One region of the Kitasatospora sp. NPDC057223 genome, then DNA from elsewhere that is predicted to be linked to it. Evidence: riboswitches for the same ligand, from Rfam matches in the RefSeq annotation. Region 1 holds a riboswitch; the other holds the start of a gene.

The links. Region 1 has a riboswitch for glycine ahead of gcvT (glycine cleavage system aminomethyltransferase GcvT). Riboswitches for the same ligand answer to the same signal wherever they lie in the genome.
Region 2: linked by a shared signal. The riboswitch ahead of gcvP (aminomethyl-transferring glycine dehydrogenase) and the one ahead of gcvT (glycine cleavage system aminomethyltransferase GcvT) in region 1 are both predicted to bind glycine.

Annotation. Positions count from the first base shown of each region.
Region 1 is NZ_JBHUWW010000097.1:4,293-7,688, reverse strand. Features, by position in the region: gene glyA (serine hydroxymethyltransferase) at 1-11, opposite strand, end outside; gene gcvH (glycine cleavage system protein GcvH) at 141-518, opposite strand; gene gcvT (glycine cleavage system aminomethyltransferase GcvT) at 620-1,741, opposite strand; glycine riboswitch at 1,950-2,050, opposite strand; gene ACFUK0_RS28240 (enhanced serine sensitivity protein SseB) at 2,282-3,082, shown strand; gene ACFUK0_RS28235 (enhanced serine sensitivity protein SseB C-terminal domain-containing protein) at 3,186-3,396, shown strand, end outside.
Region 2 is NZ_JBHUWW010000006.1:123,535-126,930, reverse strand. Features, by position in the region: gene ACFUK0_RS04540 (PRC and DUF2382 domain-containing protein) at 1-987, opposite strand, end outside; glycine riboswitch at 1,212-1,316, shown strand; gene gcvP (aminomethyl-transferring glycine dehydrogenase) at 1,556-3,396, shown strand, end outside.

The DNA.
Region 1 (3,396 bases):
AGAACCGTCATCGTGGGATCTTCCCGTCGTGGGGCAGCCGCGCGCAGCACGTCGGCCGTCGGCGGCCGGGGGCGGGCGGGAGCGGGCAAGGGGCCGGGCGGGGGCGGCCGCCGCGCTGCGGCCGCCTCCGTCGGGGTGGCTCAGCCGCCGGTGAGGGCGGTGTACTCGTCGGCGCTCAGCAGGTCCGCCGGCTCGCCGTCGAGCCGGACCTTGAACAGCCAGCCGCCCTCGAAGGGGGCGGAGTTGACCAGGGCCGGCTCGTCGACGACGGCCTGGTTGACCTCGACGATCTCGCCGGTCGCGGGGGAGTACAGGTCGCTCACCGACTTGGTGGATTCGAGCTCGCCACAGGTCTCACCTGCGGTGACGGTGTCGCCGACCGCGGGCAGCTGCACGTAGACGATGTCACCGAGGGCGTCGGCCGCGTGGGCGGTGATGCCGACGGTCGAGACACCGCCTTCGGCGGCGGTCAGCCACTCGTGCTCCTTGCTGAACTGCAGGTGCTGGGGGTTGCTCATGGCGTCATTCTCCAGGATGGGAGGCGGTCGGCGGAAAACGGGTGGCCGAAATGTCCGACGGGCGGACGTCGGGGAGGGGGGTGGTGGCGCGGGCGGCAGGGTCAGCGGGCGCGCTTGTAGAACGGCAGCGCGACGACCTCGACCGGCTCGTGCTTGCCGCGGACGTCCACCGCGACGGTGCTGCCGGGCGCGGCGTGCGCGGCGTCCACGTACGCCATCGCGATCGGCCTGCCCAGCGTCGGGGACGGCGCACCCGAGGTGATCCGGCCGACCGGGGCGCCCTCGGCGTCCACCACGGCGTACTCGGCGCGCGGCACCCGGCGGCCCTCGGAGACCAGGCCGACCAGCACCCGCGGCGGGTTCGCCCCGGCCTCGGCGGCCGCCCGCTCCAGCGCCTCGCGGCCGACGAAGGCGCCGCCGTTGGTGGTCTTGTCGAACCGCACCACCCGGCCCAGGCCCGCGTCGAACGGCGTCAGCTCCGTGTTCAGCTCGTGCCCGTACAGCGGCATGCCCGCCTCCAGGCGCAGCGTGTCCCGGCAGGACAGGCCGCACGGGACGAGGCCGGCGCCCCGGCCCGCCTCGGTCAGCGCCGTCCACAGGTGCCCGGCGTCGGCGGGGGCCGAGAAGATCTCGAAGCCGTCCTCGCCGGTGTAGCCCGTCCGGGCCAGCCAGACCTGCTTGCCGGCCACCGTGGCCGGCAGCAGCGCGTAGTACTTGAGACCCGGCAGGTCGGCGTCGGTGACGGAGGCCAGGATGCCGTTCGCCTCCGGGCCCTGGACGGCGATCAGCGCGTAGGCGTCGCGGTCGTCGCGGACGACGGCGTCGAAGCCGCCGGCACGGGCGGTCAGCTCGTCCAGCACCAGCTGGGCGTTGGAGGCGTTCGCGACGACCAGGTACTCGTTCTCGGCGGTCCGGTAGACGATCAGGTCGTCCAGGATGCCGCCGTCCTCGGCGCAGATCATCGTGTAGCGGGCGCGCAGCACGCCGAGCGCCGAGATGAAGCCGACCAGCGCGTGGTCGAGCAGCTCGCCGGCCTGCGGGCCGGAGACGGTGATCTCGCCCATGTGCGAGAGGTCGAACAGGCCGGCCTTCGTCCGGACGGCGAGGTGCTCCTCGCGCTCGCTGCCGTAGCGCAGCGGCATGTCCCAGCCGGCGAAGTCGGTCATGGTGGCGCCGAGGGCGCGGTGCAGCGCGTCGAGCGCGGTGAGACGGGGGGACGACATGGCCTGTACTCCTTGGGCTGGGCACTCAGGTGTGCGCACGCCGTAGCGGCCCTGACGGGGCTCGACCTGCGCGCGGGCATGCGGCGGCTGGGTCTCCCCATCTGTCGTCACAACCTGAGAGCTTCACCGCGCGCTGCCCTGAGGACAGCATGGCGGCTTGCACCGTGGGTGGGCGCACGGCAGGGCCGTGTCCGCTTTCCAGATGTGCCTCGCCCGTGCGGTAGGGGTGCCTGAGAGATTCCGGGGAGGACTTGCTCCTTCGGCGCCGGCCGTACCCAGGGGCACTCCGGACTCTCCCGCGCGGGTTCGAGCGGCCAGTATGAAGTTGGGCGCCCCGCCGGACCACGCACGAGGACGCGCACATCCTCTCATAGGCTCGGCCCGCCCCCGGGGCGCTCGCGGTCGTCGCCTGCCGCCGGTCAGGGCCCCGGGAATTCGCGGGCCCGATCGGGTCCCGTGCGCGCCCGGTCCGCCGGCGCGCCGGGCCGATAGGCTGGCGCGTCAGCGGCGAGGGCGAGAGACGGGGCGGTACAGGCGCGCATGGGGTACCCGGTGGAGGACACGCAGGCGTGGGGCGGGCCGGGGGTGGCGCCGCCGGGCGGCAGTTGGCCGGCCAACGAGCTGGAGCAGGTGCTCACCGCCGCGCTCGGCGACCCGGGCGCCACGCCCCGGGTGATGGAGGTGCTGGCGCGCAGCCAGGTGTGGATCCCGCTGCCGGCCGGCGCCGACCCGCAGGGCGGGTCACTGGACCTGCCGACGATCGAACTGGCCGCCGCCCCCTACGTGCCGGTGTTCTCCTCGCAGGAGCAGTTCCTCCAGCACGCCCCGGGCCTGGCCTTCGCCGTCGCGCCGGTGTGGGAGTTCGCGCGCGGCCTGCCGCTCGGCCTCGGCATCGCGGTGAACCCGCACGCCCCGGTCGGTATCCCGGTGCCCCCGGCGGGGGTGGCGGAGCTGCGGCGCGGGCCGCGCGAGGACCGCTGGGACGGCGGCGGGGCCGCTGACGGCGCCGGCGGCCGGGTCGCGCTGCGCGAGCCCGCCCCGGAGGAGGAGCCGATCGGCTTCCTGTCCGCCGCGAGCGTCGAACTCGCGGCGATGCCGGGTGTGCTGACGGCGCGCCGGGCGCTGGCGAGCGTGGAGGGCGAGCCGACGGTGCTGTTCGTCGGCGTGCAGCTGGACACGGCCTGGCCGGCCGACCCGGGCGCGGTGAACGAGGCGCTCGGGCGGGCGCTGGGAACCGCGCCGCTGCCCGGCGGCGTCCACCTCGTGCTGCTCGACCTGGTGGACGACCCGGTGGTCGAGTGGCTGCTGAGCCAGGTGCGGCCGTTCTACACAAGGATGTGACCGCAGAGTGGGGCACGTCGGCATGGCGACTGTCCGCGACGCCCCCTAGGCTGCGTCGGAGACCTGGCGACATTGGCGGTAGCGGACGGGAAGAGGGGCCGAAGTGAGCGCGGGAGCGGCAGGAGGCGGTGCACCGGGACCGTGGGGTCCGGCACCCACCGCGCGCCCCGGCGGGGACCAGGGGGCGCTGGAGCGCGCCCTGCGCGAGGTCGGGCCGGAGCGCTACGAGGCGTACGAGAGCCTGCTGCGCGCCCTGGCCGAGGGCCAGGTCTGGATGCTGCTCTGGCACGGCACCCCGGGCAGTCCGGACGCCC
Region 2 (3,396 bases), on a different contig from region 1:
CACCAGGCGCACCCGCTCGATCGGCACCAGGTACTTGCGGACCACCGGCCGCTCCTCGCGGAGCGTCACCTCCTCCACGGCCGTCGCGATCTCCTCCTGGGTCAGCGCGTCGCGCTCGCCCTCGGTCACCGGCACCCGCTCCACCCGGACCCGCTCGCGCACCACCGGCACGTGCCGTTCGACCGTCTCACTGGTCACGTACTTGCGGAGCCGGGCCGTGTACGTCACCTGCCACTCGGTGGTGATGTCGAGCCGCTCCTCGCGGCAGGTGATCTCCACCGGCCCGCTCGGCGAGGACGTCGCGGCGTCCTCCTCCGTCCGGGCGGGCCGCTCGGTCATCGGGGCGGGCCCCGCCGCTGCCGCCGCGGCGGCAGCGGCCGGCGGGGCGGCGGCGCCGACGGTACGGACGTTGGTCTCCGGCTCCGCCGGGGCCTGCTTGGTGAGCCCGGCCGGCGGCGCCGTCGCCGTGGCCGCCGCGGCGGGCCCGTCCGGACGCTCGGCCTTCTCCAGCTTCTCGGCCTTCTCCGGGCCGGTGCTCCGGGCGGCGGCCGTGCCGGCCACGGCACCCGCTGCCGTGCCCGCGGCGGCCGCCGGCGCCACGGCGCCGAAGTCGAGGTCGGCCGCCCGCTCGTCGTCCTCGGGCGTGTCGGCCTTCGCCGAACCGGACTCGTTGCCGGGTGTGTCCAGCCCGTAGTAGCGGTAGAGCTGGAGCTCCTGTGCGGGCGACAGGTGCTGGCCCACGCCGAAGTCCGGCGACTCCTTCACCAGGGACTTGTCGTACGGGACCTTGAGCTCCTCGCCGGAGAACTCGCTGGTCGTCAACGGGACGAAGGCGTCCCGGCCGAAGATGCCCGTCCGGACGGCGGCCCACTCGGGCCGGCCGGTCGCGTCGTCCAGGTAGACCTCGTCGACGGTGCCGATCTTGTCACCGTTGCGGTCGACCGCCCGGTGTCCGATCAGGTCGCGGGGGTCGATGTCGGTTTGCACTCAATTCCTCCAGTGCGATGCTCCTGCGGAACTCCCGCAGGCGTACGGCTGGAAGGTCCTGCCCATCCGCCACTTCATACGAAAAGCCATGAACCGGGCACCGGCGAGCGGAGCGCCGCCGTCCGGGCCCCCGATCGGCCGAGCGTGGCGGTACGTACTCGCTCGAACGTCCGGGTCCGGCCCGTGATCCGGCGGGTTGCCGCTGGTACCCTGGGCGCGACCGCCGAGCCCGCGCGGGAGAGTCCCCAGCCACCTCGAAGGTGTGGCGGGGGCGCCGAAGGAGCAACTCCTCCCCGGAATCTCTCAGGCATCCGTACCGTGTGGGATAGGTCACTCTGGAAAGCAGGGCAGGACCGCCGGCGAGGGAGCCGACGGCCACCACCCTCACCGACGGTGCAAGCCGACGGGGTGCCGACGCGCCCCCCGTGCGGGCGAAGCTCTCAGGTCCCGATGACAGAGGGGGAGGCCTGACGGGTTCGTTCGCCAGGGCCGGCCCGCTGTCCGCAGCGGCCACGGCCGACGGGCGTGCGTGCCCCCGCCGGTCCGTGACCAGGAGGCCTCGACCACCATGAACGCCCAGCCGAACACCGGTCGCCCGCGAAACTCCGCGACCCTCACCGAGCTCGAGCAGGCCAGTCCCTTCGAGAGCCGCCACATCGGCCCGGACACCGCCGCCCAGGAGAAGATGCTGGCGCACGTCGGCTACGGCTCGCTGGACGAACTGTCCGCCGCCGCCGTGCCCGAGGCGATCCGCTCCATCGACGGCCTCGACCTGCCCGCCGGCCTCAGCGAGGCCCAGGTGCTGGCCGAGCTGCGCGAGCTGGCGGCCCGCAACCAGGTGCTCACGCCGATGATCGGCCTGGGCTACTACGGCACCTTCACCCCGCCGGTGATCCTGCGCAACGTCATGGAGAACCCGGCCTGGTACACGGCCTACACGCCGTACCAGCCGGAGATCTCGCAGGGCCGGCTGGAGGCGCTGCTCAACTTCCAGACCGTGGTCTCCGACCTGACCGGCCTGCCGACCTCCGGCTCCTCGCTGCTCGACGAGGGCACCGCGGCCGCCGAGGCGATGGCGCTGACCCGCCGCGTCACCAAGGTCAAGGGCGGTGTCTTCCTGGTCGACGCCGAGACCCTGCCGCAGACCGTCGCGGTCATCCGGACCCGCGCGGAGCCGACCGGTGTCGAGGTGGTCGTCGCCGACCTCTCCGCCGGCATCCCCGCCGAGGTCGCCGAGCGCGGCGTCTTCGGCGTGCTGCTCCAGTACCCGGGCGCCACCGGCGTGGTCCGCGACCTGGAGCCCGTCATCGAGCAGGCCCACGGGCTCGGCGCGATCGTCGCCGTGGCCGCCGACCTGCTGGCGCTCACCCTCCTCAAGTCGCCCGGCTCGCTCGGCGCCGACATCGCCTGCGGCACCTCGCAGCGCTTCGGCGTCCCGATGGGCTTCGGCGGCCCGCACGCCGGCTACCTCTCGGTGCGCGCCGAGTACGCCCGCTCGCTGCCCGGCCGCCTGGTCGGCGTCTCGGTGGACGCGGACGGCAACCGGGCCTACCGGCTCGCCCTGCAGACCCGCGAGCAGCACATCCGCCGCGAGAAGGCGACCAGCAACATCTGCACCGCGCAGGTGCTGCTCGCCGTGATGGCCTCGATGTACGCGGTCTACCACGGCCCGGACGGCCTGGCGGACATCGCCCGCCGCACCCACCGCTACGCCGCCGCCCTCGCGGCCGGGCTGCGCGCCGGGGGCGTCGAGCTGCTGCACGGCGAGTTCTTCGACACCGTCGCCGCCCGCGTCCCGGGCCGCGCGGCCGCGGTGGCCGCCGCCGCGCGCGAGCACGGCATCAACGTCCACCAGGACGGCCCGGACCTGGTCACCGTCTCCTGCGACGAGACCACCACCCGTGCGCACCTGGCCGGCGTCTGGGCCGCGTTCGGCGTGCCGGCCGTGGAGATCGACGAGAGCGCCGACGCGCTGCCCGCCGCGCTCCTGCGCGAGGACGAGTACCTCACCCACCCGGTCTTCCACAGCCACCGCTCCGAGACCGCCATGCTGCGCTACCTGCGCCGCCTGTCGGACCGCGACTACGCGCTGGACCGCGGCATGATCCCGCTGGGCTCCTGCACCATGAAGCTCAACGCGACCACCGAGATGGAGCCGGTGACCTGGCCGGAGTTCGGCCAGCTGCACCCGTTCGCGCCGATCGAGCAGGCCCAGGGCTACCTGACCCTGATCCGCCAGCTGGAGCAGCAGCTCGTCGAGGTGACCGGCTACGACGCCGTGTCCATCCAGCCGAACGCCGGCTCGCAGGGCGAGCTGGCCGGCCTGCTGGCCGTCCGCGCCTACCACCGGGCGAACGGCGACACCGAGCGCGACGTCTGCCTGATCCCGTCCTCCGCGCACGGCACCAA